DNA from 2 places in the Yersinia aldovae 670-83 genome. Region 2 is predicted to be linked to the other one. Evidence: riboswitches for the same ligand, from Rfam matches in the RefSeq annotation. Region 2 holds a riboswitch; the other holds the start of a gene.

Region 1 (15,786 bases), 1.9 Mb from region 2:
GGCAAAGGCGGCTCCGGTACTGATTGCCGCCTGAACGGAAGCCACATCACCGGTCAGACGGATTAACATCCAGCCGGAGCCGTTGGTTTTTTCTATTCCAATCAGGGTGACGGATGCCGCTTTTGCCATGACATCCGCTGCACCAATCGCCAGCGCCAGACCGCTAACTTCAAGTAAACCCAGTGACGTTTTCACGCGGTGCTCCTCTTCTTACCCTTAGGCAGAGGTCGGTAAAATGGCTTCTACATCGCTGTGTGGGCGTGGGATCACATGGCAAGATTTCACTTCACCCACTGCGCTGGCCGCCGCAGAACCGGCATCAACCGCCGCTTTAACTGCGCCGACATCGCCGCGAACCATGACAGTCACCAAGCCGGAGCCGATTTTTTCGTATCCCACGAGCTGTACGTTGGCAGACTTGACCATGGCATCAGCCGCTTCGATGGCAGCGACCAGCCCTTTGGTTTCGATGAGTCCCAGTGCGTTGTTCATAGATATGAGTTCCTTGTTAATTTGAGTGTGATTATTTAAACGGTAAACCTTTGACTAATCGGGCGGCGTTGTTGCCTAGCCGCCGTAACGGGTCTTCGTCTTGTGCCAGTGGCTGCCGGAACAGCGGGCTGGCGGGGGGTAAATGACGAAAATGCACGATAACTTCGTCGGCAGAACATGCCAGCCCTACCAATAGTGGTGAGCGGGTCGCCGCCTGCCAGGCGCGGAGAATGGCATCCGTGTCATCGTCTTGCTGCCACTGCCAGGGAATGCCTTCTTCCTCAATCCCTAGTAACACTTGGTGCCAGACCGCCTCGGGTGTTGGCGAGGTCAGGCTGATAACAATTGCGGGTGCATCTTGGGTAAAGTTCATGTGTGATTCTCCCGTTGCCAGGATAGAATCAATCCGGTGGCAACCGCATTACGCGGGCCTTCGCTGGCGCGGATATTGCCGCGACCGGCCACCAGCTTGTAGTGAGAAAGGGCGTCGGTGACCAATTGCGGGATTTCGAAGTCCAGCGACGAGCCGCCAACCAGCACCACGAAGGGGATATCGCGGATATTGCCGGTCGGACTGACTTGACGTAGCGCGCGAAGCGCATTGGTGACAAACACCCGCTCTTTAGCGCTGCGGCGGATATTGCGTACTTTTTCCAGTGCGTAATCTCCCGGCAGTGGCACCAACCCTTCCGGTTTAACCACCACTAATCGGGCAAAAACTTCGGGTGGTAGCGGTTGTGGGAAGAACTGAACGCTGCCGTCTTCGTGGCGCAGGTGGAACAGACTTTCCACTTTTGCCAAGGGATATTTTTTGATGTCTTCGGCCAAATAGCGGTCTTGGAGATCCAGCTCAGAGGCGATTATCATCGTGACCATATCGCCAGCACCCGCCAGATGGGTGGCAACAATTTGACCTTGCGCATTGATGATTGAGGCATCGGTAGATCCTGCCCCTAAATCGAGGATGGCGAGTGGCCGTCGCGTCCCTGGTGTGGTCAGCGCGCCGAGTATCGCCGCTTCGGCTTCCGCCCCCCCGACCTGTACATCAATATTCAGTGTCTTTTCGATTTCACTGGCGATATGTGCCATTTGTAAGCGGTCAGATTTCACCATAGAGGCAATACCCACCGCCTGTTCGAGCGAGAATTCACCCGCCAGACCACCAATGACGTTGACCGGCACCGCAGTATCAACTGCCAGCAAATCCTGAATGAAGATCTCATTGGTCGGTTTGTTGGTCAGTTCCGCCATAGTTTGACGAACGTGTTCGAGCATGCCGCCGATATTAGTGCCCGCCTCGCCACTGACATTATCCAGATGTCGGAAGCTGTTGACGGCGGTCATGATGGCTTCAGCACCGGTTGCGACATCCACCCGTACTGTGCGGCCATTAGCAAATAGCTCCAGATGCCCAGCGGGAATGGCGCGGGCTTTAACATCACCCTCCGGGGTTTTCACCACCACTGCGGAGCGCGTACCAATCAAAGCCCGCGCCACCGGAACGATGTTTTTGGTTTCTTCAGCACTCAATCCGAACACCGTGGCAATGCCATAAGGGTTAGAGAGGGTTTCAATCACCTGACCCGGCATAGCGACTTCAACCGCCGCCAACATCCCCATTGGGATACGGTCAATATGCAGCACCTCATCCACGATGGGCAGGGTGTGTGTGAGACGGTTGCTGACCAGTACACCATCATCCCGTTGCAGGATAATCGCGGTAATGCGGTATCCAGCGTTGTTAGCAGCATTGACCACGGCCGCCACATCGGCAAAATCAACCGCAGAGGGCACCACCAGAATATAAGGCTGGTTAGGGTCTCGCGTGACCAACTCATCAATCGTGATGGTCAGCCCAACGCCTAACCCCAGTCCACCGGGTGTTTTAGGGTTGTGACCGATCATGGTGGATTCAGTGATAATGGTTTCAGTTATGGTTTCCATCGCCACATCACCAATGACCGGGGTCGCCTCGTTGATGCGGATAAGATTGATATCGCTTAGTGCGATACCGGCCTTTTCCACCAACATATTCAGCGCCTTAGTGATGCCAAAAATGTTGCGTTGCGTCCCTTTGATACCCGTGGTTTCGGTTAGGGTACTGGTAACAAAGTGCAACTGACCATCAGCCGCACATTGTGCCAATGCGACTTCTGTTGATGAGTTACCGATGTCAATGCCTGCTATATACCGCATATCCGTTCCTAAGATGGCTGACCATTGATTAATCCATACTGCTGACATATCCCGAGGCTTCGATCTGGAGCAGAGAGGATAGGCAGAAGAGTAAAGCGTCCGCGCCAGGACGGCGCGGCTCGAGCCCCCAAGGAAGGGTTTACGGCGTCTTTACGATCTGCCTGTTCTCTCTGCCATGGGCACATTGTTATAACCCTCTGAGAAATTGATTAATCGTCGCCTTTTAGCTTTTTGCGCTGGACATACAAAACGGCGGCTTCGCGCACGAAGGCGGCGCAGATAGTCGCTTTGTAGGTTTTTTCCAGATCATCGGCGATGGCATTCAGCTCTTCTTTACTCGAGCGGAATGGGCGCAAGGCGTTATAGATATCCAGTACCTTGTCATCCGGCACAGCGGTCAGTTCCGCTGCGCGTTCGAAGTTCATTGCCAGCAGCGGGCGGCCAGCGTCTTTGGCAATGGATGCCTGAATACGCAGGATTTCTGGGGTAATACGTAAATCTTGTGAGGTGACAGTGCCGTTTAAAACGTTCGCCAGCGTCAGATCATCCAGTGTTTTATTGGTGGCGGTTTTCACCCAGTCAGGGTGTTTATTCGCCAATGGATAATCAGAGACTTTGGCATCACTGCGCGAGCTGGCCGCTGGAGCACAAGCGGCAGTTGGCGTTTGGCCTTGCAAGCTGTTCATCTTGCTCAGCACATCGCGAACCATGGATTCAATAGCTTCGGAATTCATTGTGTTTTCCTTTGTTAAAGCGCCACCCGGAGTTCCTGAGGATTCTTGCCGGTCACCACATATTTGGTTTCTTTAATGTGCAGAATCGCCGATTTGGCCTGATATTTTGGCCGTGCCATTTGGTCATTCAGGGTCGGAACCGGTTGTGGTGATTCCCGTTTGGCATAACGCGCGGCGTTTTTACCAATTTGGCGATAAGTTTCCAGCGTCAGCAGCGGGGCCTGCGGGAACAACTCCAGATTGGACAGCGGCGGTAAGCCTTGCTGATGAATCACCGTAGTGCCTTTGGATTGAATACCGATAGAGATACCGGATCCACTCAGGCGGTTACCCTCGACGGCAACAAAAGCCACATCGGAGGATTTAAAGCAGCGGATAACCCGCGCTTTTATCCCTTCCTCTTCGATACCAGCAATCAGTTCGCGCAAAATATTCTTGTGCGGAATGCCAACGATATTGGCTGTTTGCGACAAGCCAAATGCCGGGCCGACCGCAATAATCACTTCATCTTGATGGGTACCGGGGCGGGCTTCACCCACTTCAGTGAGAAAATCTCCTGACGCCACAGCAGCCGTTGCCGTAGGTTGGGTATCTTGCTTAAAGGAGACGGTATTGTTATCTCCCTGCATTTCCTGCAATACGCCTTCAATAATTTGGCGTAACAGTTTTTCGTTAATATCCACCATCTCGTGAACCCCTTAGCCAAGCTCATTCGGATCAAGCGCGTTTGGAATATTTTTAATTTCTTCCCAACGTGCACCTTCCAGCCGGTAACCGGTAGCTGGCCCCGCGTAGTCATTGACGTCATTCACCGCTGACAGCACCTGGTTATTACCTTTGATGATTGCCGAGGTATGCAGGTAGTCGCCGGCGATTTTGGCTTTCTGGATGTTGAGCATGTCCTGCGCCACATCTTCAAAGCCGCCTTGCGCCAAGGCTTTCACCACTTCCAGACCGGTGCGATTTTTGCTGATAATTTCCTGAGCGAACTTGATGTCTTCAACGATGTTGCGTTCCGGCATATCTTTCGAGCCGTGGGCGTAGGTCGCCGCAATCACTTCTTCGTCGGTAATTGGCGGTAAACCCATCCCGGCGAATACCGCTTGCAGAGCGCGCGCAGCTTTATTGCGGATAGCCACGACGTCGGCTTCCAACACCGGACGCAGGCCGCCATCGACTTTCAGGTCACGCTGCAACACGTTGTAATCGTCAAAGTCTTCGGCATCTTCGTTGGAACCGGCAAACATGTTGTCGTAGTTCGGCACCGCAGAGAAACCTGAGGAGATAAAGTCAGTACCCGGCAGGAACTGCATCAGCAGGCGAGCGGTACGGCGCATATCCGAGTGGGTAAAGGTTTGGTCGTTACTGGATGCACATTCCAAATCCAGCGCTGAGCAAATCAGGTTTTCGGCCAAAATGGCGCGAATACCCGATGGCACCGCAGACGGCACGCCGACACAACTGACGGAGCCGTTTTGCAGCCCCTGAACCCCGGCGGCTTTGGTGATATAAATACAGCGCGCTTCGAGATACAGCATGGATTTGCCTTCGGCATAGCCCATTTGTACTTCGGAGCCAGAACCGGAGGTGAAGCGCATTTTCAAACCGCGTGATGCATAAGACGAAGCGAGAAAACCTTTTGACCACGGAGTGTCATCACCGTCGGTAAACACCGGTTCAGTGCCATAAACCGAGATGGTTTCGGCATAACAGGTGTGGCCCAGCATCCCCAGTTTCAGTTCAGTGGCTTCTTCCAGAGAACATTGAGTCAGCACCCCTGGACGGCCAACTTGCGAACCGACCAACAGTGCAATGGCGTTGAATGGCGCATAACGGGCCACCGCCACCGTAGTTTCTTGCTCATCGAAACCACGGAATGCGCCTTCCGCCGCATCGGCGGCAATTTGCACCGGGTTATCTTTCACGTTGGTGACGTGAGCTTGTTGTGATGGTGTCCGACGAGCGCGCATTTTCTGCATCGACATCATCATTTCCACCACGTTCATGTGCGACACCACCTCGACGATTTTGGCTGGTGTCATGGCGGTCGTCAGCGGAACAATGGTGCGGCGTGACACATTTGGATCACACAACATATTGGCCAGCTTGATGGAATCCATCTTCATCACTTCTTCCGCATGGGCCAGATTGATACCGTAGCGGGCGATAAAGTGGTCGATCAGGTCGAAACTGCTTTGTGGTTTACCGTCGAGTTCAGTCACCACACCATTAACAATCTTGATGGAAGGTTTTGGATCATTCGGGCTTTCCATGGCAATAAAGCCTTCCTCGATCCACTCTTTGACAAAGCCGTCCTGATTAACCGGGCGTTTCGCCAACGCTTCAAATCTTTTCGATTTCATGAAACAGCCTCACTGTGGCGTCAGATATAAGAAGGGCGGTCGTTTTTCGGTTCAGCACCTAAAGTTGCTAATACCGTTTTGCCGATCTCACGAGCAGAAATCACTGCCTGACGGACTGCGCCAGAATCGCCGGAGATAACCAGAATCACTTCGTTACTAAAGCTGGTACCGTGGGCTGGGGAGCTGTAAGCCACCACATCAACATTGGCTGATTTCACTGCGGTATCCGCCATTAGCACCCCAATCGACGCCGGTGCGCCGACAATCACGCCGCAAGAACGGCCCAACGGTGCGCCGAATGCTTTTTCCAGTGCATGGCTGGCACGCGCGCTGTATTGCAATTCGATATGACCGGCTTCATTGGCGTAAACATCCCCAAATGTGCGGTCTAACTCTTTCAGCGCCACTTCAACCGCACGTTTCACGTCGGAAACATCATCACCACCGAAGATGATCAGCGAGCCATGACCGGCACCGCCTTTGGTATCGCGTGGTAATTCAATGCTGACCACTTCGGTATTGGTGGCTTTTACTGCTTCATCGGCGGCCATAATGTGCGGGCCAGCACCGGTGCGAGCGCCCAAAATACCAATGGAGCGATAGCGTTTTTCCAGCTTCATTGCGTCCAACAGGGCGCTGTCGACGTTGGCGATCACCAGTCCGACCGTGTCACCGATCGCGGTTCCAACAAATTCCGTTAAACTGCAAGTTTTCTCAGCCATAGCCGTATCTCGTTGTTTATAGGATGGTTGTTTATAGGATGATTGTGCATGGGATGGTTGTGCAGAAGACGCCGGAGCGTGTTCACTGACTTTTGCTATCACCTGCGCCATGATTTGGTCGACCAGGTCATTGCTTTTCATTAGCTATTTCCCTTTGGCAAGTTTCCCTTGGGAAGAAAGGCCTCAACATCGGTATGTGGCCGTGGGATCACATGGGTTGATTTCACTTCACCTACGTTGGCAGCCGCGATAGCGCCTGCATCAGTCGCCGCCTTAACCGCTCCCACATCACCACGGACGATGACAGTGACCAGACCGGAGCCAATTTTTTCATAGCCTACCAACGTCACATTGGCCGATTTCACCATGGTGTCAGCAGCCTCGATGGCCGCAACTAACCCTTTGGTTTCCACCATTCCTAGTGCTTCTTGTTGCATAAGTACCTCGACAAATAGCATGTTCAAAAATAATGTTGTTATATTCAGTAATAACGTTGTCAGGTTCGTGCTGAGATTGAATATACAAACAAGCAATGAAAAAGAATGGCTGTATTGAATTTACTGGCGGGAATGGTTAGTGACGAAATAACAAATTATTGTCATGACTTAACTTAACTGATTATTTTATAAGTCTATTTATTAATGGTTAGGTGATAATAATTGGTTTTTGCATATTCATAATTACAATTAAGTCAGTGACAATTCCTATTTTATTTGGTAATAGCGCATGCGAATATAAAGATGGAGGCTGGCTCACATTAAAATAGAAATTGCGAGCTTGCTAACAATAATAGAAAGAATAAATGACAAGAAATTCACATTATTGAATTAGACGATAAGTTGCTTATTTGCCGGGTTTTGAGGGGGTTCTGGGCCAGGTAATAGCAATAATTTGCTATAGGAACTCTATTTTTTGTTTAATTAATGGCTAATCACGACAACACTTTCATTTTCCGTCTCTTTATAGTGATCAGGTCAAGGGCCGTGCAATACCATACCCGTCATACTTCGAGCTGCATATGCGTTGGCTGCTTTCGTTCACCCCAGTCACTTACTTGTGTAAGCTCCTGGGGATTTACTCAATTGCCGCCTTCCTGCAACTCGAATTATTTAGGGTATATAACGTATTAATTTAACCGCAAGCAGGGTAACCCTATGAACGACTCGCTTAAAGCTCAGTGTGTGGCAGAATTTCTTGGCACCGGGCTGTTTTTGTTTTTTGGTATTAGTTGCCTGGCGGCGATGAAAGTGGCCGGTGCCAGTTTTGGTTTGTGGGAAATCTGTATTGTGTGGGGGCTGGGGATTTCACTGGCGGTTTATCTGACCGCGGGTATTTCCGGTGCTCACCTCAATCCCGCGATTACCATTGCTTTATGGCTGTTTGCCTGTTTCCCCGCACGCAAAGTCATTCCCTACAGCGTTGCACAGATTGCCGGTGCTTTTGGTGGTGCGGCGCTGTCTTATATGCTGTATCACAACTTATTTACTGATTTTGAAACCGCCCATCAGATAGTACGTGGCAGTCTGGAAAGTCTGCAACTGGCCAGTATTTTCAGTACCTTCCCCTCACCGGCTATCAGTGTATGGCAAGCCGCATTTGTTGAAATCATTATTACCTCCATTTTGATGGGGCTGATTATGGCGTTGACGGATGATGGTAATGGGGTACCGCGTGGTGCATTAGGGCCGCTATTGATTGGTATCCTGGTGGCGGTGATAGGGGCTTCAACCGGGCCATTAACCGGTTTTGCCATGAACCCCGCGCGTGATTTTGGCCCCAAATTATTTACCTTCTTTGCCGGCTGGGGAAAAATCTCAATGACTGGCGGGCGTGATATCCCTTATTTCATTATCCCGATTGTCGCCCCTATTATTGGTGCTTGCCTCGGTGCGGCGGTTTATCGCTTCTTCATTGGCAAAAACCTGCCTTGCAATACGTGTAAATTAGAGGATGAGAAAGCCAGTTTATAAATCAACGTAAGTTTCCTCATCTTGAATCTATGAACCGGGATGAGGAAATTTCGTGATCTATTCTGGTTAATGGACTGATTATAGTCCCCTGTTGATTATGACTCTGGTAAGGTGAATTGTTATTTTCCTTCATTTTACCAGAGGCTAAACCTTCACAGGGAAATAGGTTTTCCACTTGCTGATAGGAATGTAAATATAACAAATTAGTAACACATGGTTTATTACAGGGATGATTGATAGCAACAAACGAAACTTAATAACAATAAATTAAAATTAACTGAGAGGTTTTATCATGATTTCTGCCAGTTCTCTTAACTCAGAGCTCATAAATAAAATCGCGCAGGATTTTGCTCAGGCCACAGGGCTGGCCGTGGTGGTAGTGAATATTCACGGCGAAGAGATTTCTGATCTTTTTAACTTTACGCCATTTTGTCAGTTGATGCGCCAGGACCCGGTGAACCATCTCCGTTGCCGAATGAGTGATCGTTGCGGGGGTCTTGAAGCTTCAAAGTCCAATGAGCCTTGTATTTATCGCTGCCACGCTGGGTTAACTGATTTCTCTATTCCGCTGGTTATTGCCGGTCATTTAGTGGGTTTTGTGTTATGCGGCCAGGTGCGGTTGCACTCAGATGTTTATCTGATTGATATACTTAATGTCGATAATCACTGGCAGCAGAATCCGGCACTGATGGATGAGTTCCAAAATGTGCCTGTTATGGATTTTTCACGGGTGATTGCATCGGCAGATTTATTGAAGTTGATTGTTGAGAATTGCCTCAAAAAACATCTCAATTTTGTGGTGATCAACGACAACATGGGTAGCAAAGAACCGGGCAGAATACGACCGGTTCCCCCCCATGACAGCAAAATGAAGAAAGCACTGCGTTATATTGATACACATTTATCGGAAGAACTACGGCTGGAAGAAGTGGCGGCTAAGGTGTATCTCAGCCCGTACTACTTCAGCAAATTGTTTAAAAAGTATCAGGGCATCGGATTTAATGCCTGGGTCAATCAGCAGCGGATGGCCAATGCCAGAGAGATGTTACAACACAGCGATTGGAGCATTGCCAGCATTGCCAAAAATCTGGGTTTTTCCCAGACCAGCTATTTCTGCAAAGTGTTCCGTCAGACCTACAACGTGACGCCGCAGGTATTTCGCTCACTTTCTTCTGAACGCAGAGAAATGGAATGACAGTTATTGTTCTAATATCAATTGGTCATGCTGTTCATTCAAGTTTGTCTATTTGAATATCCAGTGTGATATTAAAAATACAAAATAAATAATGGCAATTTTTTGCTATTTTTTTAAACGATATTTTTTCATTTAACTTGTTGTTTTTCAGTGGTTATTTTGCATTTTTATGGCAATTATTTGTTGTGGAGATACAAAAAAATCACTCGCAAAAAATGAAATTAACCATTTTTTATGAACAGAAGAGCGTATATTAATTTCAAGAAAGTCTACCAGGCTACTAATTAATAAACGCTCTGTTATAACAGTGTAAATAAAGAGATAAATTAAATAACGAAATAAGAAATTAAATAACAGAATCTACTGTACTTAAATACTGAAACAGGTATGTCGTGGATAACACGATTGGGAAGGGGGTGTAAATCCCCCGCAGCCCCCGCTGCTGTGATGCTGACGAACCCGCTGAGACCACTGATCCATAGGATTGGGAAGGTAGCGGGGGAGAGTGACGCTAAGCCAGAAGACCAGCCAAATCAGTAAAGAGTTTCAACTCCTTCGGTGGGAAGCGGGTTGTCATCAGATGCGCGCAGCGGTGACGTTGCGCAAATGCACCTTTTTGACACTGCATATCCCGCTTGAAATGGCGGGATTTTTTTATGCAATGCTCAGGTAAACAAGCATTTATCATCGCAGGAACCGGCAGCGGCTGTGGTAAAACCACTGTGACGCTGGGTATTTTGCGGGCGCTGATGGCGCGTGGATTGTCGGTGCAGCCGTTCAAAGTTGGGCCGGACTATCTGGATACTGGCTGGCATACCGCCGTCAGTGGTGTGACGTCACGTAATCTTGATGCTTTTATGTTGCCGCCCGCCACCCTTAATGGGTTGTATAACCAGCATATGCGCCATGCCGATGTAGCGGTGATTGAAGGTGTCATGGGGTTGTATGACGGCTACGGTACTGACCCCGATTATTGCAGCAGTGCAGCGATGGCCAAGCAATTAGGCTGCCCGGTTATCTTGCTGGTGGATGGTAAAGCGGTTTCGACATCCGTTGCCGCAACCGTGCTGGGCTTTAGCCAATTTGACCCCAAGCTGACGATTGCCGGGGTGATTGTTAACCGCGTCAATTCAGAAAATCACTATCAACTTATTCGCCATGCTATCGAACGTTATTGCGGCATTCCGGTTTTGGGCCGTTTGCCGGTCATGGACGATGTTGCCTTGCCATCACGCCATTTGGGGCTGATCCCGGCACAAGAGCGAGGCGGTACACTATCCAAACAGCCTGATAACTCGCCACGCTGGCAACAATTGGCCCAGCAGGTTGAAGCCTTTATCGATCTGGACCGCTTGTTGACCCTGACTTCAAGCACCCAACGCCCTGTTGGAACCCCACCCGCATTGCCTTCTCAAGCTTTGGCCGACGGGCTGATATTGGCCTTAGCCGAAGATGAAGCTTTTAATTTTTACTACCCCGATAACCTTGATTTGCTGGAGCAAGCTGGCGTGCGCATCCAGCGTTTCAGCCCACTGCATGACCGCCATCTGCCGGCTTGTCAGATGATTTATCTGGGCGGAGGGTATCCGGAGATCCACAGCCGCGCATTAGCAGAGAATACCGCGATGCATACGGCGTTACAGCAAGCCCACCGGCAGCAAATTCCGATGTATGCCGAATGTGGCGGCTTGATGTATTTGGGGGATGCTCTGACGGATGAAAGCGGACAGCGCCATCGGATGGTGGGCGTTTTGGCCGGAGAAAGCCGGATGGGAAAACGCCTGACTCGCTTTGGTTACTGTCAGGCAGAGGCCCGCAGCGACACATTACTAGCCGCGTCTGGCGAAATTCTACGCGGTCATGAGTTCCATTACTCCGATTTTACCAGCCCACTGACACCCGTTTTTGATAGCAGTAAATGGCGCGATGGTGAAGTTATTCAGCGCTGGCACAGTGGCTATCAAGTGCAACGGACTCAGGCCAGTTATCTGCATATTCACTTTGCTCAGCGCCCCGGATTATTGGATGGCTGGCTGACTGCTGCCCGGAGTGTGCTATGACCCTGAGCGCATGGTTTGTTGCTTTCCTGTTGGACCATTGGCTCGGCGACCCGCCACGTTGGCCGCATCCGGTGCGCTGGATGGGTAATCTGATCACGCGGTTGCAGAGAGCCATTCGCGGCGTGTGTCATAGCGAGCGGGCACTCAAATGGGGTGGTGCGGTGCTGTGGTTACTGGTGGTGGGGATCACCTGGCTCGTCAGCTGGGGGTTTTTATGGCTGATGACAGAGATTAATCCGTGGCTCGGCTGGTTAGCACAAGTGTGGATGATTTACACCTTACTGGCCGGACGCTGCCTGAGTGACGCGGCATTAGCGGTTTTTGATGCGCTACAACACGGAACCCTGGCGCAAAGTCGCGAAAAGCTGTCATGGATTGTTGGGCGTGATACTTCGCAATTGGAGAAACCACAAATCACCCGTGCGGTGGTAGAGACCGTGGCCGAGAACAGTGTCGATGGCGTGATTGCTCCGCTATTTTTCCTGACGCTGGGGGGCGCGCCGCTGGCAATGGCTTATAAAGCGGTAAATACCCTTGATTCGATGGTGGGATATAAAACGCCGAAATATCGTGCAATTGGCTATGTCTCTGCCCGTATGGATGATGTCGCCAATTGGCTTCCTGCACGCCTCAGTTGGCTGTTACTCAGTATCGCAGCCTGGTTGATTCAGGCTGATTACCGTCAGGCGTTGCGCATTGGTTGGCGCGACCGTTATCAACACTCCAGCCCGAACTGCGCCTGGTCGGAAGGCACGGTGGCGGGAGCGCTGGGCATCCGCTTGGGTGGCCCGAATGATTACTTTGGTGAGCGGGTGGAGAAGCCGTGGATCGGCGATGAGCGGCGTGAAATCGCTCTGAGTGATATTCCACGCAGTATTCATTTGATGATGATGGCGTCGCTATTGGCCCTGTTATTGTTCGCTCTGACCCATCTGCTGTTGGTCGGTATTTAACAAGGATAACCCCATGAACTATATAAAAAACCCGCAGGAAATCGAGAAAAATAGCTTCGTTATCATTGGCGATATTATCGCCGCTGAGCGGCCAGAGACTCGGTTTGCCAGTGCGATGCATGAAGCGGTTGTCAAGCGGGTTATCCACACCACAGCGGATTTTGACTGGCTGGATATTCTGCATTTCTCGCCGGATGTGCTGACCCGTATTGCTGAGGGTTTACGTCGAGGATGCACGCTGTATACCGACACGACGATGGCGATGTCGGGCATTAACAAAACACTGTTAAAGCAGATGGGATGCGAGTGTCGCTGCTATATCAGTGATCCGCGCGTGGTAGAGAGTGCGCCGGTACAGGGAATTACCCGCTCGATGGCCGCGGTAGATGTAGCTTTGGCGGAGCCGGGCGAAAAACTGTTTGTGTTCGGCAATGCACCGACGGCGTTATTCCGTTTGTTAGAACGGCAAGCGTCCCCGGTGGCGGTCATCGGCGTGCCGGTGGGGTTTGTTGGTGCGGCGGAATCCAAAGATGCGTTGGTGGCAAGTGGTTTGCCATGTATTGCCGCGCTGGGGCGCAAAGGGGGCAGTAACGTGGCGGCAGCCATTATCAACGCCATCCTCTATCAGTTACGGGGGGCGCTATGAGCGACGGTCTGGCCAGTGATAGCCCTATAAATGATGATATTGCGCTGCAAAACCAGCAATTAGACAGCATTTGGCACAACGGCAAGCAATACCGTAAAGGCTATACCACCGGTTCCTGTGCCACGGCGGCGGCCAAAGTGGCGGCGCTGATGGTGTTGCGTCAGCAAGTGATTGATCAAATTTCTATTGTGACGCCTTCCGGCATCACCTTGTGTCTGAATGTTGAGCAGCCGTTGATTGAAGGTCAGCAAGCCACCGCCGCAATCCGCAAAGATGGCGGCGATGATGTTGATGCTACCCACGGCATGCTGATTTTTGCCCGCGTGACCCTCACCGAACAGACCGACATTATTCTGCGAGGCGGCGAAGGCGTGGGAACTGTTACCCGCAAAGGAATTGGCTTGCCGGTCGGCAGCAGCGCTATTAACCGCACTCCGCGCCAAACCATCGAAGCCGCAGTGCGTGAAGTCATCGGCCCATTGCGTGGCGCAGAAGTCGAAATCTTCGCACCAGAAGGCGAGGAGCGAGCGAAGAAAACCTACAACGGGCGGCTAGGGATTCTGGGCGGGATTTCCATCATCGGTACCACCGGTATTGTGACGCCGATGTCAGAAGAGAGCTGGAAACGTTCATTGGCGCTGGAGCTGGAAATGAAGCGGGCAGCAGGTGTTGATCGCGTCATTTTGGTGCCGGGTAATCACGGCGAACGCTTTGTTCGCGACCACCTAGGGCTGGATAGCCAGCGGGTGGTCACCATGAGTAATTTTGTCGGCTATATGCTGCAAGAAACCGTGCGCTTGGGGTTCCGCCGCGTTTTATTAGTGGGGCATCCGGGCAAATTGGTCAAAGTGGCCGCCGGTATCTTCCATACCCACAGCCATATTGCTGATGGACGTATGGAGACGCTGGTGGCGCATTTGGCCTTAATGGGTGCACCCCATGCGCTATTACTTGAAGTTAATCAGTGTGATACCACGGAAGCGGCAATGGAGCTAATTGCCGAGCAGGGTTGGCAGGGGGTGTATTCGCGTATCTGCGAGCGTATCTGCGAGCGTATCGCTGAGATGATGCGTTTCTCGGTTAATCCACCACAGTGCGACGCTATTTTATTCTCTTTTGATAATCAGGTGCTGGGTAGCAACCGGCCACTGGATGAGATTGTGGAGGCGTTACGATGATTACGGTGGTGGGGATTGGCCCTGGTGATGTTGATTATCTGACACCCGCAGCTCGACGGGCTATCGAACGCGCCGAAGTTCTGGTTGGCGGTAAGCGCCATCTGGCGACATTGAGCTGCGATAGTAAAGAGTCGCGCTTGTTAGATGCTGATCTATTAGGGCTATTGGCGTGGCTGGATAGCCATAAGCATCGCGCCATTGTGGTGCTGGCCTCGGGAGATCCTTTGCTGTATGGCATCGGCAAATTGCTGGCAGCAAACTTCAGCGCTGAGGAGTTGCATATCGTTCCCGGCATTAGCGCGATTCAATATTTGTGCGCCAAAGCTGCACTGGATATGAACGACCTCTTTCTTACCAGCAGTCATGGTCGTGAACCCGATTTTGACTGGATCTTCCAGCACGACAAAGTGGCGATGGTGACCGACGGCATGATTGGCCCAAGAGCTATTGCTGATGCGCTACAGCAACGTGGTCTGTCTCGTACCTTGATTATTGGTGAAAACCTCTCGCAACCCAACGAACGAATTTATCGCCTGCCAGCAGCGCAAGTGGCGGCCCGCTATGACATGAATGTGGTGGTGATCCTCAATGAAAGATGAGCTGTTCCTACGTGGGCAAAAAGTCCCGATGACCAAAGAAGTGGTGCGAGTATTGGCACTGGAACGGCTGAGTTTGTCAGATGCGACTCACTTGATTGATGTGGGGGCGGGTACTGGCAGTGTGGCCTTGGAAGCGGCTTTGCGTTTTCCTGATTTACGGGTGACGGCGATTGAACGGAATCCGGTAGCACTTGAGTTGATTAATGAAAATCGCCAGCGGCTAGGGTGTCGCAAGGTAGACATTATTGCCGGAGTCGCTCCTTTACCTTTATCCGATAAAGCCGATGCCATTTTTATTGGTGGCAGTGGCGGTCATCTGACCGACCTTATCGACTGGTCACTGATGATGTTAAATCCCGGTGGCCGCCTGGTATTGACCTTTATTTTGCTCAATAACCTCAATGAAGCATTAAGCCATTTACAGACCTGCGTTGTTAGCGAGCTGGATTGTGTGCAATTGCAACTCTCCACTCTGACCCCTCTGGGTAGCGGGCACTATTTTAAACCGAATAATCCTACTTATCTTATTTCCTGCCACAAGGAGGCGAGCCATGTCTGAGCATTCTAATGCCGTATCAGCATCTGTTACTCACTCACCTGTTACACCAACATGGGATACGCAAAAAGTCTGGTTTGTGGGTGCCGGGCCGGGTGACAAAGAGCTGATCACGCTAAAAG
Region 2 (15,786 bases):
GTGATTGCGATCGTAAAAGCCTTGACGCATACGGGTTTGCTGGTTAATAACGCGGTCCGCATGGTTTAAAATATCAGCGAAAGAAGAACTGATGGTTCGGGCATTGTCGCTGTAAAGTGGGTTTTGATTGAATTCAATAATTCGGCTAACGGCGTGGCGTAAAGCTTTGGATGGGATGGTGCCCCAATGGGTACATCCGCCGCCCACATTGTTGTACCGTTCGATCACGGCAACGCGGGCACCTTGCTTGACCAACCCCATAGCGGCACCTTCACCGCCAGGACCCGAGCCAATAACAATGGCATCAAAATGGGAGTGCTGTTGCATGTAGGAGAGACCTATTTTTATACAAAATTACAACGCGATATTAACATTGTCCCGACTATAACCCAACCAACAATAGGTAAATCATCGTGATGTGTGCTGTAAAGCCACAATTCAGTGTTGTGAAAATGCGGTTGTATAACGGTTGTTACTATAAAGTTTGGTATATTGTTGACTATATGTCTTAGATTGAGAGTTTGGATATCCCTTGGGTACGATTATGGGCGTCAGAGCACAACAAAAAGAGCGGACTCGTCGTTCCCTTATCGAGGCGGCGTTTAGCCAATTGAGCGCTGAACGGAGTTTTGCCAGCCTGAGTCTGCGCGAAGTCTCTCGTGAGGCGGGTATTGCGCCGACTTCTTTTTACCGGCATTTTCGAGATGTTGACGAACTTGGCCTGACAATGGTCGATGAAAGCGGCCTGATGTTGCGCCAACTGATGCGTCAGGCTCGTCAACGGATTGCCAAGGGCGGCAGCGTTATTCGCACGTCAGTATCCACCTTTATGGAATTTATTGGCAATAATCCTAATGCATTTCGCTTGTTGCTCCGTGAGCGTTCCGGGACTTCAGCGGCTTTCCGTGCGGCGGTTGCGCGTGAAATTCAGCATTTTATCGCTGAACTGGCGGATTATCTCGAACTGGAGAATCACATGCCGCGCAGTTTCACCGAGGCGCAAGCAGAGGCGATGGTCACCATTGTCTTCAGTGCGGGTGCAGAAGCGCTGGACGTTGATGCCGAACAACGGCGGCAGTTAGAGGAACGGCTGGTGTTACAACTGCGGATGATCTCGAAGGGAGCTTATTATTGGTATCGTCGCGAGCAGGAGAAGCTCGCTGCATCCCGCGTTTAATAAGGTAAGGAAAATATGGAACAATCTTGCTCTAAAAAACAATCTTTCTCGGAAAAACAACCTCACCGCGAAATGGGCACGTTGCTACTGGCACTAATTACCGGGTTGGCAATAAACGGTTCATTTAACGTGTTATTCAGCGCCTTTGTGCCTTTTTCTATTTTTCCGCTGCTGACATTAATATTGGCAATCTATTGCCTGCATCAGCGCTATCTTAATTTTGCTATGCCGCAAGGGATACCGGTGCTGGCATCGGCGTGTTTTCTGCTCGGGATCTTGCTCTACAGCGCGATTGTTCGGGTTGAGCATCCAGCGATGGGTTCTAACTTTGTCCCTTCGATCCTCAGTGTCGTGCTGGTGTTCTGGATCATCTTCAAACTAAAAACCCGCAAATCGGCACAGACTGAGGTGGACACCGGGTGTTCGGATAATCCACCGTCGTAATGACTTAAAAACGGTCTGTTTCAGAAAGTGATATACCATCATCATGACAAAGGGCAACAGAGCGTTGCCCTTTGGTATTTTAGCTTCCCGTCAGTCGCGTTTTTCCAGCAATACCCCGCACTCCATATGATGGGTATAAGGGAACTGATCAAATAGCGCTAACCGGCTGATTTTATGCGTGTGCTGTAACTGTTCCAGATTGGCGCACAGCGTTTCTGGGTTACAGGAGATATAAAGAATACGCGGGTAACCTTGTACCATTTTGAGCGTTTCGTCATCCAGCCCACTGCGTGGTGGATCGACAAAAATGGTTTCGCAGTTATAACTGCTCAGATCAATACCTTTCAAGCGGTTAAACTCGCGTATTCCTTGCATCGCTTGGGTGAATTCTTCAGCCGACATACGGATAATCTGCACGTTATCGATATTATTAGCCGAAATATTATATTGCGCTGCTGCCACCGACGGTTTGGCAATTTCTGTTGCCAATACCCGTTCAAAGTTACGCGCCAGCGCCAGTGAGAAGTTGCCGTTACCGCAGTATAACTCCAGCAAATCACCGCTGGCGTTCTGGGTAACATCAATTGCCCATTCCAGCATATGGATATTCACCGCAGCATTAGGTTGGGTAAAGCTATTCTCTACCTGACGGTAGATCATATCGCGCCCGGCAACCGGCAGCACCTCATCTATATAGTCGTGATCCAACATGATCTTAGTTTTTGCTGCCCGCCCGATCAATTGCACGTCAAAGCCTTGCGCCCGTAGCTGATCGCGTAACACCAGCGCCTTCTGTTGCCACTCCTCATCTAATTGGCGGTGATACAGTAAAGAAGCTATCAGCTTGCCGCTCATCGTCGATAAGTAATCAATCTGGAACAGTTTTCGTCGTAACAGAGGCTCCGCACGAATAGCGGTCATCAGTACGCTCATCAAACGATTAATCAGCAAATTCGCTACCGGAAACTGCTCAACCCGAATGCGTTGCTTGGTCTGCTGGTCAAACATGATGTGGTACAGATCGTCTTCATCATGCCAAACCCGAAACTCGGCTCTCATGCGGTAATGTTCTACCGGAGAACGGAATATTTCCGCAGCAGGAGCCTGGAACGGCGACATCATCGCCTGAAGACGGGCAGATTTTTCTGCCAGTTGTTGGTCGTAGCTGTCGGTCGGCAGGATGTCGGGCGTCATGTTTCTTCTCGTCTGGGCATTATAAGAAAGGGTTACTGCTGCGGATTGTAGGGAAAGTGGGAGTGATGTCCAGTTTTGTCGTATTTATTCAGCGTAACAATAATGGAAGTCTAGATATCTATTTTACTTGATCGTAGCATTGCGGTCCGGCCTCATGCTGTTACTTAAACACTTAAGAGTTAAAAGGGAATCCGGTGTAAATCCGGAGCTGACGCGCAGCGGTAAGGGGAAGTCACGGCGATAGGTTTCAACCAGACACTGTCCGTAAGGATGGGAAGTCATCGCCCGCTCTGTTTTATTCATAGTCAGATAACAGAGATCCCAAGCCCGAAAACCTGCCGGTATAACGTCGCAATATTCGTGGTCGTCGCGTACCACCGGCCACGGCACTGCGGCATCCGCTAATTAAGCTTGGATGCTTTTCTAATGACAATTAAAAAATATACGCTGTTCACAGCCCTTTCTGTGACAGCCTTTTCTGGATGGGCGCAGGACAGTACCGCAACAAGTAATAAAGATGAAATGGTGGTTACCGCCAGCCGATTCAAACAACCGGTTTCTACCGTGTTGGCACCCACCGATATTGTTACTCGCGACGATATTGACCGCTGGCAGGCAAAAAGCCTCAATGAAGTGATGCGCCGGTTGCCTGGCGTTGATATAGCGCAAACCGGGGGATTAGGCCAAGGTTCTTCTATGTATATCCGTGGTACTGAAGCCCGCCATGTGCTGGTATTAATTGACGGTATTCCCCTTGCGCGTACCGGTATTGTCAATACTGTTAACTTCAATCAAATCCCTATCTCTTTGGTGCAACGGGTTGAATATATCCGTGGACCACGTTCTGCGGTATATGGTTCGGGTGCCATTGGTGGCGTCATTAACGTCATCACACAGACAGATCAAGAGGGCGCACAGATTAATGCGGGCGTTGGTTCTAAAGGTTACCAGCAATATGATGGCAGTGTTCGTCAGCGCTTTGGTGATACTTTGGCAACGCTGGCGGGCGGTTATCAAACCACCAACGGTTTTAATATCAAACCTGACTCACCCAATCCAGTCGATAGCGATCGGGACGGTTTTCGTAATAAAAATTTCTGGGCCGGGCTGGAGCACCAGTTCAATCAAGAGGTATCCGGTTTCGTCAGAGGCTATGGTTACACTAACAATACGGATTACGATGTGGGCAGCATCCCTTTCAGCCCAGCTTACAGCGGTGATGAAGAGCGGCTCTATAACCACACCTATGATGCTGGGTTGCGTTACGCCTCGGGGGCCTACTCCTCACAATTAATCGGTAGCTATCAGAAATATAAAGACTACAACTTTAGTCGCCAATATGGCCGTTATGGTGTGGCTACCACGCTGGACAATATGGACCAACGTAACGTGCAATGGGGTAACACTTACAGCTTTGAAAGTGGGACGCTGAGCGGGGGACTCGACTGGCAGCAACAGCGTTTGACCTCATCGAGCCAGACTATCTCTGATACTTATAAACGCGATAACACCGGTTTATATCTCAGTGGGCAGCAGAAATTCGATAACGTGACGCTAGAAGCCTCTGGCCGTGCAGACAAAGATGAGCAATTTGGCTGGCATGAAACATGGCAAACAGCGGCAGGCTGGGAGTTTGTTCCCGACTATCGCGCGACTGTGTCTTATGGCACGGGATTCCTGGCACCCTCCTTGGGTCAGCAATATGGCTCGCAGCGCTTTGAGATCATATCCAACAGTGACCTTAAGCCGGAAGAATCTCGCCAATGGGAAGCGGGCTTGGAAGGGCTGACTGGGCCACTTAATTGGCGCTTGTCTGCTTATCACTACAAAATTGAAAACCTGATTGATTACTACTCTGACCCAAATACTTACAAGGGGCAGTATTACAATGTCGATTCGGCAACAATAAAAGGTGTTGAATGGACGGGCAACTTCGATACCGGCATTTTCAATCATCAGGTCACATTACAATATATGGACCCACGTAATGATAAGAATAACGAAGTATTAGCCCGCCGTTCTAAACAGCAAGCCAAGTATCAGTTGGATTGGACGATGTTCAAACTGGATATGGACGTTTCGTATCAGTATTACGGTAAACGCTATGACAATAGTACCTCTGCTTATAGCTCGACTCAGCGTGAATTGCCGAGTTATAGCACGGTAGATGTTTCAGCGGCTTATCCGGTTACTTCTCATCTAACAGTTCGTGGTAGAATTGCTAACCTGTTTGATAAAGATTACGAAACGGCTTATGGCTATAAAACCGCTGGACGAGAGTATTACCTCACAGGAAGTTACAACTTCTAAGGCTGATACTGCTCCTCGCCCGACAGCGCTGATTTTCGACTCAGGTGTTGGTGGGCTGTCTGTCTATCAGGAGATTCGGCAATTGCTGCCGGATCTCCACTATATATATGCTTTCGACAACGTCGCGTTCCCTTATGGGGAAAAGTCGGGCGAATTCATCATTGAGCGGGTCGTGGAAATTGTCACTGCCGTACAGCAGCGCCACCCGTTGGCAATTGTGGTCATCGCCTGTAACACCGCCAGCACCGTCTCCCTTCCTGCTTTACGTGAGCGTTTTGCTTTTCCTGTTGTCGGTGTGGTCCCTGCTATCAAACCGGCGGTGCGGCTAACCCGTAATGGCGTGGTCGGTTTACTGGCGACCCGTGGCACAGTTCATGCTTCTTATACTCGTGATTTGATAGAGCGCTTTGCGACAGACTGCAAAATTGAGTTACTGGGATCATCTGAGCTGGTGGAGCTGGCGGAAACCAAGTTGCATGGTGGTGTTGTTCCGAAGGAAGCATTAAAGAAAATCCTTCATCCGTGGCTCGCCATGCGTGAACCGCCAGATACCATCGTTTTAGGTTGCACCCATTTCCCTCTATTAACTGAAGAGTTAGCGCAAGTATTGCCAGAAGGCACCCGAATGGTCGATTCTGGTGCAGCAATTGCCCGCCGTACTGCCTGGCTTATCTCTTCTCAAGAAAATGTCGTTTCTTCTCAGGATGAGAACATCGCTTATTGCATGGCATTGAACGCGGATACTGATGCTTTATTGCCCGTATTACAGGGGTATGGCTTTCCAACGCTGGAAAAACTGCCAATTTAACGGCGTTTTGACTAAAGATTCAGCGGTTGAAAAGTTTTTTGAAATTAGGGGTTGCAGGCTGTCAGGAACTCCCTATAATGCGCCTCCACTGACCGGGAACAACGAAACACACTTCGCCGGGTCAGGAAGAGAAATGATTGAGTTTGACTTCGAAAGAAACCAAATAAACTCTTGACTCTTCAGCGGGAAAGCGTATTATCTGCCTCCCGCGTTACCGTAAGATTCGCCGCAAGGCAAACGGGTAACGAACGCTCTTTAACAATTTATCAGACAATCTGTGTGGGCACTCGCAAGACGATATCGACGCCTGTTTCGGCAGGCAGAAGAAATATCAAAGTCTTGAAGAGTGACCAAAGCAGTACACATTTGAACTTCGGTTCGAATGCATATTTGCAGAAAGTAATCTTTGAGCATCGCTATGTTAACTCATAGCAAATCAAACAAATCTTAAATTGAAGAGTTTGATCATGGCTCAGATTGAACGCTGGCGGCAGGCCTAACACATGCAAGTCGAGCGGCAGCGGGAAGTAGTTTACTACTTTGCCGGCGAGCGGCGGACGGGTGAGTAATGTCTGGGAAACTGCCTGATGGAGGGGGATAACTACTGGAAACGGTAGCTAATACCGCATAACGTCTTCGGACCAAAGTGGGGGACCTTCGGGCCTCACGCCATCGGATGTGCCCAGATGGGATTAGCTAGTAGGTGGGGTAATGGCTCACCTAGGCGACGATCCCTAGCTGGTCTGAGAGGATGACCAGCCACACTGGAACTGAGACACGGTCCAGACTCCTACGGGAGGCAGCAGTGGGGAATATTGCACAATGGGCGCAAGCCTGATGCAGCCATGCCGCGTGTGTGAAGAAGGCCTTCGGGTTGTAAAGCACTTTCAGCGAGGAGGAAGGCAGTCGTGTTAATAGCACGGTTGATTGACGTTACTCGCAGAAGAAGCACCGGCTAACTCCGTGCCAGCAGCCGCGGTAATACGGAGGGTGCAAGCGTTAATCGGAATTACTGGGCGTAAAGCGCACGCAGGCGGTTTGTTAAGTCAGATGTGAAATCCCCGCGCTTAACGTGGGAACTGCATTTGAAACTGGCAAGCTAGAGTCTTGTAGAGGGGGGTAGAATTCCAGGTGTAGCGGTGAAATGCGTAGAGATCTGGAGGAATACCGGTGGCGAAGGCGGCCCCCTGGACAAAGACTGACGCTCAGGTGCGAAAGCGTGGGGAGCAAACAGGATTAGATACCCTGGTAGTCCACGCTGTAAACGATGTCGACTTGGAGGTTGTGCCCTTGAGGCGTGGCTTCCGGAGCTAACGCGTTAAGTCGACCGCCTGGGGAGTACGGCCGCAAGGTTAAAACTCAAATGAATTGACGGGGGCCCGCACAAGCGGTGGAGCATGTGGTTTAATTCGATGCAACGCGAAGAACCTTACCTACTCTTGACATCCACAGAACTTAGCAGAGATGCTTAGGTGCCTTCGGGAACTGTGAGACAGGTGCTGCATGGCTGTCGTCAGCTCGTGTTGTGAAATGTTGGGTTAAGTCCCGCAACGAGCGCAACCCTTATCCTTTGTTGCCAGCACGTAATGGTGGGAACTCAAGGGAGACTGCCGGTGACAAACCGGAGGAAGGTGGGGATGACGTCAAGTCATCATGGCCCTTACGAGTAGGGCTACACACGTGCTACAATGGCAGATACAAAGTGAAGCGAACTCGCGAGAGCAAGCGGACCACATAAAGTCTGTCGTAGTCCGGATTGGAGTCTGCAACTCGACTCCATGAAGTCGGAATCGCTAGTAATCGTAGATCAGAATGCTACGGTGAATACGTTCCCGGGCCTTGTACACACCGCCCGTCACACCATGGGAGTGGGTTGCAAAAGAAGTAGGTAGCTTAACCTTCGGGAGGGCGCTTACCACTTTGTGATTCATGACTGGGGTGAAGTCGTAACAAGGTAACCGTAGGGGAACCTGCGGTTGGATCACCTCCTTACCTAAACGATACGCATTGCGCAGTGTCCACACAGATTGTCTGATAGAAAGTAACGAGCAAATAAGGCCGGGCTGAGAGATTAGTCGGGCTTTAGTACCTTGTTGGGTCTGTAGCTCAGGTGGTTAGAGCGCACCCCTGATAAGGGTGAGGTCGGTGGTTCAAGTCCACTCAGACCCACCAACTCATCCTCATACTGCGTTACAGACACACGCGGTTATACCCATAAACGTCGCGTGACTGCGTCTTGTCTGAGAATGAGTTATGCCGATAAGGTATTTTGCTTTTTATATGGGGCTATAGCTCAGCTGGGAGAGCGCCTGCCTTGCACGCAGGAGGTCAGCGGTTCGATCCCGCTTAGCTCCACCATATAAAAAAACTATTTCAAAACGTACTGCGGTCGTAGACACAGTGGGTTGTGAAATATTGCTCTTTAACAATCTGGAACAAGCTGAAAATTGAAACAATACAGCTGAAACTTATCTCTCCGTAGATGTACTGAGATAAGGATTACCCTGTATTAGAGTCTCTCAAATAATCGCAATGCCAATGGGTTAATCCTTGTTGCAGTGTGAGCGAGAAGACACTCAGCAAGGCGTACAGCGCACAGCAACCGGAGTGAACTTAACGTTCATGAGGATTGCGCGCACTGCACAACATAGCAGAGTGTGTTCACAGCCACACCAATAACGAAAAACACCTTTGGGTTGTGAGGTTAAGCGACTAAGCGTACACGGTGGATGCCTAGGCAGTCAGAGGCGATGAAGGGCGTGCTAATCTGCGAAAAGCGTCGGTAAGGTGATATGAACCGTTATAACCGACGATACCCGAATGGGGAAACCCAGTGCAATTCGTTGCACTATTGCATGGTGAATACATAGCCATGCAAGGCGAACCGGGGGAACTGAAACATCTAAGTACCCCGAGGAAAAGAAATCAACCGAGATTCCCCCAGTAGCGGCGAGCGAACGGGGAAGAGCCCAGAGTCTGAATCAGTTTGTGTGTTAGTGGAAGCGTCTGGAAAGTCGCACGGTACAGGGTGATAGTCCCGTACACCAAAACACGCATTCTGTGAACTCGATGAGTAGGGCGGGACACGTGACATCCTGTCTGAATATGGGGGGACCATCCTCCAAGGCTAAATACTCCTGACTGACCGATAGTGAACCAGTACCGTGAGGGAAAGGCGAAAAGAACCCCGGCGAGGGGAGTGAAATAGAACCTGAAACCGTGTACGTACAAGCAGTGGGAGCCTACTAGTTGGGTGACTGCGTACCTTTTGTATAATGGGTCAGCGACTTATATTTTGTAGCAAGGTTAACCGAATAGGGGAGCCGTAGGGAAACCGAGTCTTAACTGGGCGTCTAGTTGCAAGGTATAGACCCGAAACCCGGTGATCTAGCCATGGGCAGGTTGAAGGTTGGGTAACACTAACTGGAGGACCGAACCGACTAATGTTGAAAAATTAGCGGATGACTTGTGGCTGGGGGTGAAAGGCCAATCAAACCGGGAGATAGCTGGTTCTCCCCGAAAGCTATTTAGGTAGCGCCTCGTGAACTCATCTTCGGGGGTAGAGCACTGTTTCGGCTAGGGGGTCATCCCGACTTACCAAACCGATGCAAACTCCGAATACCGAAGAATGTTATCACGGGAGACACACGGCGGGTGCTAACGTCCGTCGTGAAGAGGGAAACAACCCAGACCGCCAGCTAAGGTCCCAAAGTCATGGTTAAGTGGGAAACGATGTGGGAAGGCACAGACAGCCAGGATGTTGGCTTAGAAGCAGCCATCATTTAAAGAAAGCGTAATAGCTCACTGGTCGAGTCGGCCTGCGCGGAAGATGTAACGGGGCTAAACCATGCACCGAAGCTGCGGCAGCGACGCTTAGGCGTTGTTGGGTAGGGGAGCGTTCTGTAAGCCGTTGAAGGTGACCTGTGAGGGTTGCTGGAGGTATCAGAAGTGCGAATGCTGACATAAGTAACGATAATGCGGGTGAAAAACCCGCACGCCGGAAGACCAAGGGTTCCTGTCCAACGTTAATCGGGGCAGGGTGAGTCGACCCCTAAGGCGAGGCCGAAAGGCGTAGTCGATGGGAAACAGGTTAATATTCCTGTACTTGGTGTTACTGCGAAGGGGGGACGGAGAAGGCTAGGCTAGCCGGGCGACGGTTGTCCCGGTTTAAGCATGTAGGCGGAGCGACTTGGTAAATCCGGTTGCTTATCAACGCTGAGGTGTGATGACGAGTCACTACGGTGATGAAGTAGTTGATGCCAAGCTTCCAGGAAAAGCCTCTAAGCATCAGGTAACATTAAATCGTACCCCAAACCGACACAGGTGGTCAGGTAGAGAATACTCAGGCGCTTGAGAGAACTCGGGTGAAGGAACTAGGCAAAATGGTGCCGTAACTTCGGGAGAAGGCACGCTGGCGTTAGGTAATGGGACTTGCTCCCGGCGCCGAAGCCAGTCGCAGATACCAGCTGGCTGCAACTGTTTAATAAAAACACAGCACTGTGCAAACACGAAAGTGGACGTATACGGTGTGACGCCTGCCCGGTGCTGGAAGGTTAATTGATGGGGTCAGCCGCAAGGCGAAGCTCTTGATCGAAGCCCCAGTAAACGGCGGCCGTAACTATAACGGTCCTAAGGTAGCGAAATTCCTTGTCGGGTAAGTTCCGACCTGCACGAATGGCGTAATGATGGCCAGGCTGTCTCCACCCGAGACTCAGTGAAATTGAACTCGCTGTGAAGATGCAGTGTACCCGCGGCAAGACGGAAAGACCCCGTGAACCTTTACTATAGCTTGACACTGAACATTGAGCCTTGATGTGTAGGATAGGTGGGAGGCATTGAAGTGTGGACGCCAGTCTGCATGGAGCCAACCTTGAAATACCACCCTTTAATGTTTGATGTTCTAACTCGGCCCCGTGATCCGGGGTGAGGACAGTGTCTGGTGGGTAGTTTGACTGGGGCGGTCTCCTCCCAAAGAGTAACGGAGGAGCACGAAGGTTAGCTAATCACGGTCGGACATCGTGAGGTTAGTGCAAAGGCATAAGCTAGCTTGACTGCGAGAGTGACGGCTCGAGCAGGTACGAAAGTAGGTCTTAGTGATCCGGTGGTTCTGAATGGAAGGGCCATCGCTCAACGGATAAAAGGTACTCCGGGGATAACAGGCTGATACCGCCCAAGAGTTCATATCGACGGCGGTGTTTGGCACCTCGATGTCGGCTCATCACATCCTGGGGCTGAAGTAGGTCCCAAGGGTATGGCTGTTCGCCATTTAAAGTGGTACGCGAGCTGGGTTTAGAACGTCGTGAGACAGTTCGGTCCCTATCTGCCGTGGGCGTTGGAAGATTGAGAGGGGCTGCTCCTAGTACGAGAGGACCGGAGTGGACGAATCACTGGTGTTCGGGTTGTCATGCCAATGGCATTGCCCGGTAGCTAAATTCGGAAGAGATAACCGCTGAAAGCATCTAAGCGGGAAACTTGCCTCGAGATGAGTCTTCCCTGGGGCTTTAAGCCCCCTGAAGGAACGTTAAAGACTATGACGTTGATAGGCTGGGTGTGTAAGTGCAGCGATGCATTGAGCTAACCAGTACTAATGATCCGTGAGGCTTAACCTTACAACACCAAAGGTGTTTTGTGTTTGAGAGAGATATTTTCAGCGAAGTTCCGAGATTGGATTGGCTGGCTGGGTAGAAATACCGAGCGAGTTAATTGAAACAGAATTTGCCTGGCGGCCATAGCACGGTGGCACCACCTGAACCCATGCCGAACTCAGAAGTGAAACGCCGTAGCGCCGATGGTAGTGTGGGGTCTCCCCATGCGAGAGTAGGACACTGCCAGGCATCAAACACGCGTTATCAGAGTGACATCTGGTAAACAGACAAAATCGCCACGAGCGGTTTTGCACAGCGAGGAGCGCTGGTCCTGTAAAGGATAAGTATCAGGAAGATAAACGTAAAAGAATCGGTGGAGCGGTAGTTCAGTTGGTTAGAATACCTGCCTGTCACGCAGGGGGTCGCGGGTTCGAGCCCCGTCCGTTCCGCCACTTATTTAAATTATGCCTGCTTATCTTAGCAGGCATAATGTTAAGCATTATTTAGGGGCGTAGCTCAGTTGGTAGAGCACCGGTCTCCAAAACCGGGTGTCGCGAGTTCGAATCTCTCCGCCCCTGCCATATAAATAGCCCTTCGTGAAAGCGAAGGGTTTTTTTATGTCAAAAGTAACTATTTAGTTCTATTTTCATACAGTTCGTCTGCCTCTTTTTACGTATTATTCCCCGTTTAGCTAACATCTATTCAAATTGTTCACATCATAAATCCCCATTTATCCTGTCAACTCACAAATGACCATTACTCCACTAACAACTCTTATTAGTCATGTTTTTTATTAAGATCCAACTGCCTCATATAAGGGTAACGTTCCCAATCCATGTCTATTTAGCTGAATTTATGTACAAAATGATTGTTATTCTATGGTGTGACGTTGCTCATTATTACTTTCACGAAATGTACTAAAACTAATTAGCCTTTTAGCTATCAGGAAGCTCACCTTAAAAAACATCATATATTTTGAGAATAACATTCTCTGCAAATTGGCCGAAATTCAGCGCAATCAATGTCCTGAATGATCATATTAACTGTTCTTTAGAATAGTAATGAGTCAGCGGCTCGACGATGGCAAGTGAGGAGATAAATATGTACAGGCGTTTACTGTTAGCGGCTGCTGTGACAGCAGCAATGTGTAGTGCAGTCCAAGCAGCTCCATTAGTTGTAGGTTTTTCTCAAATAGGTTCCGAGTCCGGTTGGCGTTCTGCGGAAACCAAAGTTTCTAAGCAAGAAGCGGAGAAACGCGGAATAACATTAAAAATCGCGGATGCTCAGCAAAAACAAGAAAACCAAATCAAAGCAGTAAGATCGTTTATCGCCCAAGGTGTTGATGCCATCTTTATCGCCCCGGTGGTTGCTACCGGTTGGACACCGGTTTTACAGGAAGCAAAAGAAGCCCAAACCCCGGTATTCCTGCTTGACCGTATGATTGAAGTGAATGATCCCTCTTTATATACCGCAGCAGTGGCTTCGGACAGCGTATATGAAGGTAGAGTTGCAGGTGAATGGCTGCTGAAAGATGTAGCAGGCAAACCCTGTAATGTGGTTGAACTCCAAGGCACTGTCGGTTCCAGTGTGGCCATTAACCGCAAAAAAGGTTTTGCTGATGGAATTGCCTTTGCGCCTAATGTGAAAATAATTCGTTCTCAATCAGGGGATTTCACACGCAGTAAAGGCAAAGAGGTTATGGAGAGCTTTATCAAAGCAGAGCAAAACGGCAAAAATATCTGTGCTGTTTATGCACATAACGATGATATGGCCATTGGTGCCATTCAAGCTATTAAAGAAGCGGGCCTGAAGCCTGGCTCCGAAATCAAAATTGTTTCTATCGATGGTGTGCCAGATATTTTCAAAGCAATGAGCAGTGGTGAAGCTAATGCCACCGTTGAATTAACACCGAATATGGCCGGCCCAGCTTTTGATGCATTAATTGCATTGAAGAAGGACGGCACTCAGCCACCTAAGTTTATCCAGACAGAATCACGTTTATTACAGCCCGATACCGCTAAGCAGGAATATGAATCCAAGAAGAGCTTGGGTTATTGATTTAAAAGGCGGGATTTGTCCCGCCTGCTTTCGTCACCTGTATTTAGGCAATATCTGAGTCGTTTTTGAACATGGGTACATCTGATGGAAACACTGCTAGAAGTCCGTGGCTTGTCAGTTGAATTTCCTGGTGTTAAAGCATTGGATTCTGTTGATTTCTCTTTGCAACGCGGTGAAGTAGTGGCTTTGCTGGGCGAGAATGGTGCAGGAAAATCGACGTTAATTAAAGCATTAACCGGGGTCTATAAGCGGGCCACCGGCGAAGTCTATTTAGATGGTGTAGCCATTTGTCCTATTGATACAGCAGATGCCCAAAAAATGGGTATTGGTACAGTTTATCAAGAGGTCAATTTACTCCCTAATATCTCTATTGCAGCAAATCTCTTTATAGGCCGTGAACCATTGCGTTGGGGATTAATTGATCATCGCACGATGAATCAACAAGCAACAAAATTACTGAAAGGCTATGGCCTGGAGTTGGATGTTCAGCGGCCTTTGGCTGATTTCTCTATTGCAATACAACAGATTGTCGCGATTGCTCGGGCAGTTGATCTATCTGCTAAGGTATTGATTCTGGATGAGCCGACGGCAAGTTTGGATGCTAAAGAAGTCAGTATGTTATTGGATATTTTGCGACAGCTGCGTGATCAAGGTATTGGTATGGTTTTCGTGACACATTTCCTCGATCAGGTTTATCGGATCAGCGATCGTATTACCGTTTTGCGTAATGGCAAGCTCGTCGGCACAAAAAACACTACAGAACTCCCCCGCATTGAATTGGTTCAGATGATGCTAGGCCATAGCTTTGACGAACAATTATTAAAACGTGGTGAACATAATATTGCGGTAAGTAACCCATTAGTTGAATTCAAAAACTATAGTCGGCGAGGAGTGGTAGAGAACTTCGATTTATCTGTTTCTCCCGGAGAAATTGTCGGTCTGGCCGGGCTATTAGGCTCGGGTCGCACGGAAACAGCGCAGTTAATTTTTGGTGTCACCACACCTGATACTGGCGAAGCCAAAATTCAGGGCAAACCGGTTAAGATTAGAACGCCACGGAAAGCGTCGAAATATGGTTTTGGCTATTGCCCGGAAGATCGTAAAACTGACGGCATTGTGGGGGCCGCGACGGTACGAGAAAACATTATTTTGGCCCTACAGGCTCAACGCGGGTGGTTGAGGCCAATTTCTATACGTGAACAAACCCAAATTGCAGAGGATTTTATCCAGCAATTGGGTATTCGAACTCCTGGCCCTGAACAGCAAATTCAGTACCTCTCCGGCGGAAACCAGCAAAAAGTTTTGTTAGCCCGCTGGTTGGCCACAAAACCTCGCTTTCTGATTTTAGATGAACCGACTCGGGGCATTGATGTGGGGGCTCATGCTGAAATCATTCGGTTAATTGAAAAGTTATGTGATGAAGGATTAGCACTGCTCATTATCTCTTCCGAATTAGAGGAATTGGCAGGTTACGCCGATCGCGTCATTGTTTTGCGAGATCGTCGCCATATTGCACAACTCGGTCACGATGAGATTTCTGTTCCTGCCATTATGCAGGCGATCGCGGTGCAATAAGGAGTTACCTCATGGGAAACAGGAGCCTATCTATGCCGCAAAGGCCGCGTAAAGTTAAATGGGTCTTGCCGAGCGGTGCTACTCAATTTGGTGCTCTGGCGGTCATTTTATTGATTGATAGTTTGGTCGCACCACACTTTTTTTCAATTCATATTCAGGATGGTCGGCTGTTTGGCAGTGTGATTGATATCTTAAACTGGGGTGCTCCCGTTGCGTTATTGGCACTGGGAATGACGTTAGTGATCGCAACCGGAGGCATCGATTTATCAGTTGGAGCGGTGATGGCGATAGCCGGTGCGACTGCGGCCACATTAACCAGCGCAGGATATCCCTTATTGGTGGTATTGATCGCAGCACTTGCTGTCGGTGCGTTATGCGGTTTATGGAATGGGTTTTTGGTCGCGGTATTACAAATTCAACCGATTGTTGCCACCTTGATGTTAATGGTTGCAGGGCGAGGTATAGCTCAACTGATTACCGAAGGCCAGATTGTCACATTTGATAGCGGAGGGTTGGCAGAGTTAGGCAGCAGCACCTTGATGTATATGCCAATGTCTGTGGTCATCGCATTTAGTATGCTGATTATTGTGTGGCTATTGACGCGCAAAACGGCACTGGGGTTGTTTATTGAGTCT

The links. Region 2 has a riboswitch for cobalamin ahead of btuB (TonB-dependent vitamin B12 receptor BtuB). Riboswitches for the same ligand answer to the same signal wherever they lie in the genome.
Region 1: another riboswitch for cobalamin. It lies ahead of AT01_RS19885 (cobyrinate a,c-diamide synthase); the one in region 2 lies ahead of btuB (TonB-dependent vitamin B12 receptor BtuB).

What each region holds. Positions count from the first base shown of each region.
Region 1 covers NZ_CP009781.1:4,402,453-4,418,238, forward strand. Annotated here, with positions in the region: gene AT01_RS19830 (BMC domain-containing protein) at 1-195, opposite strand, end outside; gene pduJ (propanediol utilization microcompartment protein PduJ) at 217-492, opposite strand; gene AT01_RS19840 (glycerol dehydratase reactivase beta/small subunit family protein) at 524-865, opposite strand; gene AT01_RS19845 (diol dehydratase reactivase subunit alpha) at 862-2,688, opposite strand; gene pduE (propanediol dehydratase small subunit PduE) at 2,898-3,422, opposite strand; gene AT01_RS19855 (propanediol/glycerol family dehydratase medium subunit) at 3,437-4,105, opposite strand; gene pduC (propanediol dehydratase large subunit PduC) at 4,121-5,785, opposite strand; gene pduB (propanediol utilization microcompartment protein PduB) at 5,806-6,648, opposite strand; gene pduA (propanediol utilization microcompartment protein PduA) at 6,648-6,944, opposite strand; gene pduF (propanediol diffusion facilitator PduF) at 7,662-8,477, shown strand; gene pocR (transcriptional regulator PocR) at 8,770-9,672, shown strand; cobalamin riboswitch at 10,039-10,219, shown strand; gene AT01_RS19885 (cobyrinate a,c-diamide synthase) at 10,329-11,732, shown strand; gene cbiB (adenosylcobinamide-phosphate synthase CbiB) at 11,729-12,685, shown strand; gene AT01_RS19895 (cobalt-precorrin-8 methylmutase) at 12,699-13,331, shown strand; gene cbiD (cobalt-precorrin-5B (C(1))-methyltransferase CbiD) at 13,328-14,509, shown strand; gene AT01_RS19905 (cobalt-precorrin-7 (C(5))-methyltransferase) at 14,506-15,108, shown strand; gene AT01_RS19910 (decarboxylating cobalt-precorrin-6B (C(15))-methyltransferase) at 15,098-15,667, shown strand; gene AT01_RS19915 (cobalt-precorrin-4 methyltransferase) at 15,660-15,786, shown strand, end outside.
Region 2 covers NZ_CP009781.1:2,519,446-2,535,231, reverse strand. Annotated here, with positions in the region: gene sthA (Si-specific NAD(P)(+) transhydrogenase) at 1-327, opposite strand, end outside; gene fabR (HTH-type transcriptional repressor FabR) at 545-1,177, shown strand; gene AT01_RS11535 (YijD family membrane protein) at 1,193-1,621, shown strand; gene trmA (tRNA (uridine(54)-C5)-methyltransferase TrmA) at 1,712-2,815, opposite strand; cobalamin riboswitch at 2,946-3,172, shown strand; gene btuB (TonB-dependent vitamin B12 receptor BtuB) at 3,242-5,125, shown strand; gene murI (glutamate racemase) at 5,070-5,933, shown strand; rRNA gene AT01_RS11515 (16S ribosomal RNA) at 6,383-7,925, shown strand; tRNA gene AT01_RS11510 (tRNA-Ile) at 8,029-8,105, shown strand; tRNA gene AT01_RS11505 (tRNA-Ala) at 8,216-8,291, shown strand; rRNA gene AT01_RS11500 (23S ribosomal RNA) at 8,636-11,542, shown strand; rRNA gene rrf (5S ribosomal RNA) at 11,652-11,767, shown strand; tRNA gene AT01_RS11490 (tRNA-Asp) at 11,894-11,970, shown strand; tRNA gene AT01_RS11485 (tRNA-Trp) at 12,024-12,099, shown strand; gene ytfQ (galactofuranose ABC transporter, galactofuranose-binding protein YtfQ) at 12,620-13,576, shown strand; gene ytfR (galactofuranose ABC transporter, ATP-binding protein YtfR) at 13,661-15,151, shown strand; gene ytfT (galactofuranose ABC transporter, ATP-binding protein YtfT) at 15,184-15,786, shown strand, end outside.